DNA from 2 places in the Dactylosporangium sp. NPDC050688 genome. Region 1 is predicted to be linked to the other one. Evidence: riboswitches for the same ligand, from Rfam matches in the RefSeq annotation. Region 1 holds a riboswitch; the other holds the start of a gene.
What was found. Region 1 has a riboswitch for cobalamin ahead of AB0H83_RS33245 (ABC transporter substrate-binding protein). Riboswitches for the same ligand answer to the same signal wherever they lie in the genome.
Positions count from the first base shown of each region.

Region 2: linked by a shared signal. The riboswitch ahead of bluB (5,6-dimethylbenzimidazole synthase) and the one ahead of AB0H83_RS33245 (ABC transporter substrate-binding protein) in region 1 are both predicted to bind cobalamin.

Region 1 covers NZ_JBFAIC010000044.1:64,889-69,975, reverse strand. Annotated here, with positions in the region: gene AB0H83_RS33250 (FtsX-like permease family protein) at 1-2,429, shown strand, start outside; cobalamin riboswitch at 2,524-2,662, shown strand; gene AB0H83_RS33245 (ABC transporter substrate-binding protein) at 2,751-3,683, shown strand; gene AB0H83_RS33240 (iron ABC transporter permease) at 3,746-4,744, shown strand; gene AB0H83_RS33235 (ABC transporter ATP-binding protein) at 4,827-5,087, shown strand, end outside.
Region 2 covers NZ_JBFAIC010000026.1:333-5,419, reverse strand. Annotated here, with positions in the region: gene AB0H83_RS24235 (hypothetical protein) at 1-28, opposite strand, end outside; gene AB0H83_RS24230 (alpha/beta fold hydrolase) at 117-956, shown strand; gene AB0H83_RS24225 (HAD family hydrolase) at 927-1,613, opposite strand; gene AB0H83_RS24220 (Uma2 family endonuclease) at 1,669-2,187, opposite strand; cobalamin riboswitch at 2,416-2,622, shown strand; gene bluB (5,6-dimethylbenzimidazole synthase) at 2,661-3,281, shown strand; gene AB0H83_RS24210 (YciI family protein) at 3,394-3,750, shown strand; gene AB0H83_RS24205 (DUF6596 domain-containing protein) at 3,792-4,955, shown strand; partial or broken gene AB0H83_RS24200 (glycoside hydrolase family 2 protein) at 4,945-5,087, opposite strand, start outside.

The sequences.
Region 1 (5,087 bases):
TGCACGCCGTCCTGCAACCACCGGTCGCCGCCGTCACCAGCCCGGTCCTTAACGTCACCGACGGCAGTGTCCTGCGCACCTTCCAGCTCGCCTACCTCGCCACCGACGGCGGCGGCCCCGCCGTCACCTGGATCGCCGGCACCGCACCGGGACCCGCCGCCGCTGCTGCCGGGACCGACCGGTTGGTGGTGGCGCCGTACGTCGGCCCGCCCTGGCCGGTCCAGGTCGGCCTGTCCGAAGCGGACGCCGCGGCGCTGCGCCTGTCCCCCGGCGACACCGTCCCCCTCAAGGACACCCACAACCAGGTCAAGGACGTCCGGGTGAGCGGCATCTTCCGGCCCGTCGACGACACCGACCCCGCCTGGCGGCTCGCACCGTCGGTGCTGCACCCGGTGGCCGGCGCCGACGGCGTCGGCACCACCCACCTCGGCGGGCTGCTCTCCCGCGACTCCCTGCCCGACGCCCGCCTCGCCTTCGAACAGGACCAGCTGCAGCGCACCGTCCGGTTCGCCGCCCGACCGGACGCCCTCACCTGGTCCACCGCGTCCACGCTCGCCACGACCGTCGTGCAGCTCAAGGCCACGTCCGGCGCCTCCAGCGGCCCCGACGCGTCGCTGCGCTGGGAGTCGCAGCTCGACGCGGTGCTGCGCGACGCGCGGACCCAGGTCAACGCCGCGTCCGCCCAGGCGTCGGTGCTGCTCACCGGGATCGTGTCGGCGACGGTACTGGTGCTGCTGGTCGCCGCCGGCCTGCTGGTGCACCGCCGCGTCCCGCCCCTCACCACCGCCCGGCACCGCGGGGCGGCACTGCCCGACCTCGGCGCGGAACTGTTCATCGAGTCAGCCGCGGCGGCGCTGGCGGCCACCGCGATCGGTCTCGCCCTCGCCCGCGCCGTCGCGCCCGGCGTCGCCGTGCTGTCGGCGCTGCCGCTGGCCGCGGCCGCCGCCACCGCCGCACCGGCGTTCGGCGTGCTCGCCGCCGCCCGCGCCACCAACGACCGGCGTACCCCGGCGAACAGCAGCGCCCGCCGCTGGACCCGGCGCACCCGGCAACTGCGCCGCGCCGCGCTGGACGTCGCGATCGTCATCGCCGCGGCCGGCGCCCTCACCGCGCTGCACCAACGCGGCATCACCCCGACCGGCACGGCCTCCACCCCCGACGGCAGTGGGGGCCTGCCCACCAGCGCACCGGCGCTCGGCGCGCTCGCCGCGGCGCTGCTGCTGCTGCGGCTGCTGCCCGCCGGCACCCGCCTCGCGCTCCGCCAGGCCCTGCGCTCCCGCCGCCCCCTCGCCGTGTTCGGCGCCGCCCGGGCCGCCGCCACCGCCACCCGGATCCTCCCGCCGCTGGCGCTGGTGACTGCCACCGCACTCGCGTCGTTCGCCCTCACCGTCGACGCCACCGCCGGTCAGGGTCTCACCGACGGCTCGTGGCGCACCGTCGGCGCCGACGCCCGCGTCGACGTCGCCCCGGCCGCGGCGACCTCGACGCCCGCCCTCGCCGCGCGCATCGCCGCCGCACCCGGGATCGACCACGTCGTCGTCGCACAGGTCACCGACCGGGCCAGGGTCATCGCCGACGCCGCGATCACCGCCCCCCGCCTGGTGATCGTCGACGCCGCCGCGTTCCAGCGGCTGCTCGCCGCCACCCCGCTGCCGGACGCACCGGCGCTCGCCCGGCTCGCGAACCCCGCCCCCGGCGACGTCCCCGCGCTGGTGCTCTCCGGCGACGGCAGCCTCCAGCCCGGCATGCACCTGCAACTGCCCCAGCCGGACGGCGCCCCGGCGATCCGGCTCACCGCCGTCGGCACCGCGCCCGCCATCGGCGGCGCCACCGACCTCGTCGTCGTGGACACCGCCGGCCTCGCTGCCGCCGGCCTGACCACCGTGCCCAACACCGTCTGGGTGACCGGTCCCGGCACCGCCGCCGCCGTCGCCTCGGGTGACTCCGCCGCCAACGTCGTGCTCCGCGCCGACGTGGAACGCGCGCGCCGCGCTGCGCCGCTGACCGCGGGTCTGCTGCGGCTGGCCCGCACCGCCGCCGCGACGCTGCTGGTGCTGGGACTGCTCGGGCTCGCCCTCGGCGCCGCCGCCGGCGCACCGCAACGCTGGCAGACCCTCACCCGCCTGCGCACCCTCGGCCTGCGGCCACGTGACGCCCGCTGGATCGCGGCCGGCGAGCTGCTGCCTGCGGTGCTGCTCGCCGCCGTGGGCGGCCCGCTGCTCGGCGCGGTGCTGGCCCGGCTCACGCTCGGCCCGCTCGAACTGCGGCTGCTCACCCGCCAGACCGTTGACCCTTCCCTGGTACTGCCGTGGGGGTGGCTCGCGCTGCTGGGCGGGGTGCTGCTGGCGGCGGTCGCCGTCGTGGTGCCGGTCGAGGCGGCGCTGCGCCGCCGCCGGCAGCTGGGCGAGGTGCTCCGCGCGGGCGAGTGACCCGGCGCAGTGTCCGCGGGGCGCACCAGGCTGCGGTCGAACCGGTGCTGTCCCTGCACGTCGAACTCGGTCGCGTGGTCCTGGCCGACCCCGACCGGCGTCGATGTACTACGGTTCAGGCGACCACCCGCAGCGAAACCGGTGCGACACCGGTGCTGTCCCGCAACTGTGATGCCCCGATCCGTACGGTCCGGGGACTAGCCAGGTCGCCTGCCGGGGACGGTCGCGAACCGCGCTCTCGAGGAAGGGCGCCTTGCGGGCGGGGCATGTTCGTCACCCCCTGTCGGCGAAGCACCGACTCCTCGACCGACAGGAGGACTGATGAGCAGACGCACCCCGGTAACGTTCGGTGCCGCCCTGGTCGCCATCGCGCTCACGCTCGGCGCTTGCGCCGGCGGCGCGGACGGCACCCCGCAGCCCGGCTCCGCCGACGCCGCCGCGTATCCGGTGACGGTGGGCAAGGTCACGCTGGAGCAACGCCCCACGAAGATCGTGTCGCTGTCGCCGAGCACCACCGAGATGCTCTTCGCGATCGGTGCGGGCGCGCAGGTGACGGCGGTCGACGACCAATCCGACTATCCGGCCGAGGTACCGACGTCGCAGTTGTCCGGGTTCCAGCCGAACGCCGAGGCGATCGTGGCCAAGAACCCCGACCTGGTCGTCCTGACCACCGACGCCAACAAGGTCGTCGAGCAGCTCGCCAAGTTCAAGATCCCGGTCTACCTCGCACCGGCGGCCGTCACGCTCGACGACACGTACCGGCAGATCGACGAGCTGGGCCGGCTCACGGGCCACGGCTCCGAGGCCACGGACCTGGTCGGACGCATGCGCCACGACGTCGACAAGCTGATCAAGGGCCTGCCGCCGCGCTCGAGCAAGCTGACGTACTACTACGAGCTCGACCCGACGCTGTACACGGTCACCGGCAGCACGTTCGTCGGCTCGCTGTTCACCATGGCAGGCCTGCAGAACGTGGCCGATCCCGCGGACCCCGGCGGCGCGAAGGGCGGCTATCCCCAGCTCTCCGTCGAGGTGCTGGTCCAGGCCGACCCGGATCTGGTGTTCCTCGCCGACGCGAAGTGCTGCAAGCAGTCGGCCGAGACGGTCGCCGCCCGCCCCGGCTGGTCCGGCATCACCGCGGTGAAGACCGGGCGGATCGTCGCGCTGGACGACGCCGTGGCGTCCCGCTGGGGCCCGCGCGCGGTCGATCTGCTCCGGGCCATCGTCGAGGCAGTGGCCAAGGTGCCCGCGTGAGACCCAGCCGCCGGTCCACCGACCGGCTCCGCCCGAGCTGGGTCGTGGCCGGCGTGCTGGCGATGCTCGTGGCGCTGGTGGGCGGCGTCGCCCTGGGCCCGGTGAGCCTGCCGCCCGGCAGCGTCGCCGCCGAACTGCTGAACCTGCTGCCCGGCGTGCACCTGGACAGCGGCCTCAATGAGCGCGAGATCGCCATCGTCGCCGAGATCCGGCTGCCCCGGGTCGTCCTCAGCCTGCTGGTCGGCGCGATGCTGGCCCTCGCCGGCGGCTGCTTCCAGGGCGTGTTCCGTAATCCTCTGGCCGATCCGAGCCTGCTGGGCGTGGCGGCCGGCGCGGGCCTGGCGGTCACCGTCCTCATCGCGTACCGTGGCGGCGCGCAGGGCACGCTGCTCGGCGGGGTCCCACTGACTACACCGGTCGTCGCGTTCGCCGGCGCGATGGGCGCGGTGCTGCTGGCCTACCTGCTCAGCGCCGGCGCCGGGCGGGAACGCTCGCCGACCACGCTGATCCTGGCCGGCGTGGCGGTCTCGGCCTTCCTGGCCGCCGCCCAGACGTACGTGATGCAGCGCAACATCGACACGATCCGCGAGGTGTACTCCTGGCTGCTCGGGCGCCTGTCCACCGCCGGCTGGTCCGACGTGCGGGTCGTCCTACCCTATGCGGGCGTGACCGCCGCGGTGATCCTGCTCCTGCGCAGGGAGCTGGACGTGCTCTCGGTCGGTGACGAGGAGGCCGCGAGCCTCGGGCTGAACCCGCAGCGGTCGCGCTACGTGCTGCTCGCCGCGGCCAGCCTGGCCACCGCCGCCGCGGTGTCGGTGTCCGGTCTCATCGGATTCGTCGGCATCATCGTCCCGCACACCGTCCGGCTGCTCGTCGGCGCCAGCTACCGGGCGATCCTTCCGCTGTCGATGCTCTTCGGCGGTGCGTTCCTGACCGTCGCGGACCTGGTGGCCCGCACCGCGGGCAACCCCGCCGAGATCCCGATCGGGGTGGTCACCGCGTTCTTCGGCGCGCCGTTCTTCGTGCTCGTCCTGCGCTCCTCCGGGCGGGTGGCACTGTGACCGGTTCCGCGGCGAGGCGCAGGAGGCCCGGCACCATGGGCTCGGTCCGCGAGGCGCGCGGCCGCAGCGGAGCGCAGGACGCATGACCGCCGTCGAGGTACGGGATCTGCGGGTCACGCTGGACGGCGCGACCATCCTGGCCGGCGTCGACCTGACCGTCGAGGCCGGCGAATGGGTCACGATCATCGGGCCGAACGGCGCCGGCAAGTCGACCCTCCTGCGCGCCGTCGGCGGTCTCGTGCCCAGCACCGGGTCGATCGCCCTGTTCGGCGCGCCGGTGGCCCGCCTGCCCCGCCGCCAGCGGGCCCGGACCGTCGCGGCCGTCATGCAGTCGCCGGTCGTC
Region 2 (5,087 bases), on a different contig from region 1:
CGTCGTGTACGAGTTGAGCCGCCGCCATGCGGGCCATTGTGTCGATATGACGGGCGTCGATCGCCCGTCGTTGGACACCGTTGGACAACCCGCGCCCGGCGCTAGGATTGCCGGCGATGACGACGGTCCCGGCCGCGAGCACGCCCGCGGTCACCTTCACCAGTGGCGGCCAGACGCTCGCCGGCGTGCTGCACCTGCCGGCCGGCCCCGGCCCGCACCCGGTGGTCGTGCTCCTGCACGGCTTCCCCGGCAACGAGCGCAACTTCGACCTCGCGCAGTCGCTGCGCCGGGCCGGCTACGCGGCGCTCGTGTTCCACTACCGCGGCTCGTGGGGGATGGGCGGCGACTACGCGTTCACGCACGTGCTGCAGGACGCCGCCGCGGTCGTCGCCGCGGTGCGCGCCGAGCCGTTCGCCGCCGCGCACCGTCTCGACCCGGCCCGCGTCGCGGTGGCCGGGCACAGCCTCGGCGGGTTCGCCGCGCTGATGACCGCCGCCGCCGACCCGGCCGTGGCCGCGACCGTCTCGATCGCCGGGTTCGACGTCGGCACCGCCGCCGTGCTGTGCGCGGATCCCGTGACCCGGGCCGAGTGCGTCGAGGCGCTCGGCAGCGACCTGCTCCCGCTGCGCGGCACCAGCGGCGAGGCCCTCGTCAGCGAGATGGTCGCGGCCGGTCCGGCGTGGCGCCTGGCCGGTCTCGCCCGCGCGTTCGAGGACCGCCCGGTGCTGCTCGTCGGCACCGGCCGCGACCCCGTCACGCCGCAGGAGGTGCACCATCAGCCGCTGGTGCGGGCGTACGGGCAGCGCCCCCGCATCCGCCTGGAGCACCTGGTGTTCGACACCGACCACGCGCTGTCGGACCACCGCGTCGAGCTCGCCGGCGTCCTGCTCGACTTCCTCGGCCGCAGCCTCGGCGGGGCGGCCGCGTCACAGCAGGGCGGGCAGCTCGCGCAGTGACGTGACCCGGTGCGGCTCGTCGAGCGGCCCGGCCCCGTCGCGGTCCAGGTGCACCGCGCGCAGCCCGGCCGCCCGGGCGGGCACCACGTCCAGGTCGTGCCGGTCGCCGACGCTCACCACCGCGCCGGGCGGCAGCCCCCACTGCCGGCACGCCGCGGCGAACACCGCGGGGTCGGGCTTGAACAGCCCCAGCGCCTCGGCGGTGTAGACCGGCCCGGCCCGGTCCAGCAGCCCGATGCGGGCCAGCTTGTCGGTCTGCTGCGCCACGATGCCGTTGGTGAGCACCGCCGTGCGCAGTCCGGCCCGGTGCAGCGCCGCCAGGGCCGGTGCGGCGTCAGGATAGGGCGCCCAGGCCTGCTCGTACCCCCGCAGAAACCCGTTGAAGAGGGTGTCCAGGCGCGCCTCGTCGTCCTCGGCGGGCCGGCCGACCGCGACCAGGAAGTCCCTGACGCGGCGGCGGCGCTGCTGCTGGAACGTGATGCGCCCGGCCCGCCAACCGGCCAGGTGCCGCTCCTGCACGGTGCGCCACAGGGCCAGGGTCCGCGCGTCCGGTCCGACCCCGATCGTGGGCAGCCACCGCAGCAGCGCCGCGGTCACCGCGCCCTCGTGGTCCAGCAGCGTGCCGTCGAGGTCGAGCAGTACTCCCTGCACCGTCACGTGCGGGGATGGTACCGGTGACGAACCTGACCTATTTCCACCGGTGCTGTTGCCCTCAGCTGAGGTCGGGCACGGGCCCGTTCAGCAGCCAGGCCAGGGGCCGCGGCTCGTGCTCCGTCACGAACTCGCCGTCGCGCAGGACCAGCGCCTGCAAGGTGGTGGCCGCGTCGCGACCGACGATCCAGTAGCGGGGGACGCCGGCCGTCGCATACTCGTCGCGCTTGATGACGCGGTCGATGTGCTCGCTGTCGGGCGACACCACCTCGACCGCGAGAAGTAGTCCGTCGATGCCCGCGTAGCTGGAGCGTGCCGCGCGTGGTGGCTTGTCCTTCGCCCAGACCGTCACGTCCGGCTGCCGCCCGCCGCCGACGTGGATGCCGCAGTCGACCATGATCTGCTCGGGTCCAAACCCATTGGCGTGGAACCAGTGCACCATCTTGGCGACGGTCACCGCATGCTCCGGGTGGGCCGGCGGCATGATGGACAGCACCCCTTCTCGACTCAGCTCGTAGCGGTGATGCTCATCCGCATCCGCCATGGCCGCGACGTCGTCGAGGGTGATCGTGGTCGGCATCCGAGCGCCAACAGCCGCTGCGCTCATGTCGCTCCTCCTGTCCACGCCCGAAGCATACCGACGACCCTGCCGCGATCCGTGCCACAATGACAGATATGAGCATAAGCCCATATCACTGCCGAGGCCCGTCCGGAGCCGCCGCCGGCGCTCGCGTTCCACCTGCTGGAGGAGGGGCGGCTCACCACGCATTACCGGCTGTGCGTCTAGGCCAGGCGTTTAGGCTTGCGGCGGCATGAACTGATGCGAGGTGCCCCGGGCGACCGGGGAGAATCGGGAAGCCGGTGTGAATCCGGCACGGGCCCGCCGCGGTGATCGGGGAGCTGCCGTCCATGCGCGCCCGCGCGGCGTGCGGTCACTGGCCTGCGGGCTGGGAAGGCGGACGGTGCAGGCGTTGATCCGAGAGTCCGAAGACCGGCCTCGCGGTCACCGCCCGCCCCGCGACGGGGCGGGCCGAGCAGCGGGAGCCTGCCCTCATGAGCACCGACCTGTACGACGTCGTGCGCCGCCGCCGCGACGTGCGCGGCCAGTTCACCGGGGCGCCGATCCCCGGCGAGGTCCTCGACCGCGTGCTGAGCGCCGCGCACGCGGCCCCGAGCGTGGGGCTGACCCAGCCGTGGGACTTCGTCCTCGTGCGCGACCCCGGGCTGCGCCGCGCGTTTCACGAGCACGTCCGGCAGGAGCGGGCGACGTTCGCCGCGACCCTTGACGGCGAGGCCGCCGGGACGTTCGCCCGGATCAAGATCGATGGGGTGCTGGAGTCGACGATGTCGGTGGTCGTCACGTACGACGCCGGCCGCGGCGGACCGGGAGTGCTGGGGCGGCACGCGATCGCCGACGCCGGCCTCTACTCGGTGTGCCTCGCCATCCAGAATCTGTGGCTCGCCGCGACCGCCGAGGACCTGGGCGTGGGGTGGGTGTCGTTCTACCGCGAGCCGTTCGTGCGTGAGCTGCTGGGCATCCCCGAGACGATCCGCCCGGTCGCGTGGCTGTGCCTCGGGCCGGTGACGCACCTGGAGACGGTGCCGGACCTGGAGCGGCACGGCTGGCGGCACCGCACCCCGCTCGCCGCGGCGCTGCACCACGACCGCTGGTAGCTGTCGGTTGGCTCCAGCTCACCCGGCGGCGCTTGTCGATTCTGCCGCACTGCGGTTCGTCGTACAGCTGGACGGGCACGACAACGGGCCCGATGGACGAATGGGACGGACAATGGCGAAGTACCTGATCCTCATCTACGGCGACGAGCAGCGCTGGGACGCCGAGACCGAGCAGGAGCGGCGGGCGAAGGAGGAGGGCCACCGGGCGTTCCACGCCGCGGCCGGGACCGGCGTCCTGCACGGGCAGGAGCTGGAGGGCTCGGCGACCGCGACGACCCTGCGTGGCTCCGGCGGCGGGCGGCTCGTCACGACTGACGGGCCGTTCCTGGAGTCGAAGGAGGCCCTCGGCGGGTTCTACGTCGTCGAGGCCGCCGACCTCGACGCGGCGATCTCCCTGGCCGCGCTGCTGCCGGAGCTGGCCTCCGGGCACGGTGGCGTCGAGATCCGCCCGATCGTGGACCACGGGTGAGCGAGGCGGTCGCCGAGGCGCACCGGCGCGAGTGGGCCCGGGTGCTCGCCGCGACGGTGCGCCTCACCCGGGACCTGGACCTCGCCGAGGAGTGCGTCCAGGACGCGTACGCGCAGGCGCTGCGCTCCTGGCCCGTCGACGGTGTCCCGGCCCGCCCCGGCGCGTGGCTCACCACCGTCGCCCGCAACCGCGCCCTGGACGTGCTGCGCCGCGAGACCGCGCTGCGGCGGGCGCTGCCGCTGCTGGTGACCGGCGAGGCCACGCCCGGGCCGGGGGAGGACGACGACCGGCTCCGCCTCGTCTTCACCTGCTGCCACCCGGCGCTGTCGCGGGAGGCGCAGGTCGCGCTCACCCTGCGGCTCGTGTGCGGGCTGTCGACCGCCGAGGTGGCCCGGGCGTTCCTGGTGCCGGAGCCGACGATGGCGGCCCGGGTCACCCGCGCGAAACGCAAGATCAGTGCGGCCCGCATCCCGTACCGGGTGCCGTCGCCGGACGAGCTTCCCGAACGGCTCGGCGCCGTGCTCGACGTGGTGCACCTGGTCTTCACCACGGGCCACGCCGCGCCGGTGGGGGAGCGGCTGGTGCGCCAGGACCTGGTCGACGGCGCCGTCGGCCTGGGCCGCATGCTGCGGCTGCTGCTGCCGCGCGACGCCGAGGTCGCCGCGCTGCTGGCGCTGATGCTGCTCATCGATGCCCGCCGCGACACCCGCAGCGCCCCGGACGGCCGCCCGCTGCTGCTGTCGGAGCAGGACCGGTCCCGGTGGGACACCCGGCAGATCCGGGAGGGCGCCGACCTGCTGGCGTTCGCGCTGCGCCGGGGCGGGCCCACCCGCTACGCCGTGGAGGCCGCGATCGCCGCCGTGCACGCGGAGTCCCCGTCGTGGGAGGCGACCGACTGGCCGCAGATCGTCGCCCTGTACAACGTGCTGCTGGACCTGTGGCCGTCGCCGGTCGTGGCGCTGAACCGGGCCGTCGCCGTGGGCCTGCGCGACGGACCGGCCGCGGGGCTGGCCGCGCTCGAGCCGCTGCTGGACGAGCCGGCCCTGGCCGCGTACGCGTACCTCAGCGCCGCCCGCGCCGACTTCCTGCGCCGCCTCGGCCGCCGCTCGGAGGCAGCGGCCGCGTACCAGGAGGCCCTGGCGTTGACCGGCAACGACGCCGAGCGGGCGTTCCTGGCCGGCCGGCTCGCCGAGGTCAGCGGGTGATGAGGTCGTTCGCGGTGCGCAGTGCTGGGGCGGTGCGCCAGGCGGGGTCGTCGGGGGCGGGGAGCGCGGTGCCGGTCACGTGGAGGGTTACTGATTCGCGGGGGAGGAGGGTGATGAGTTGCCGGTCGGTGT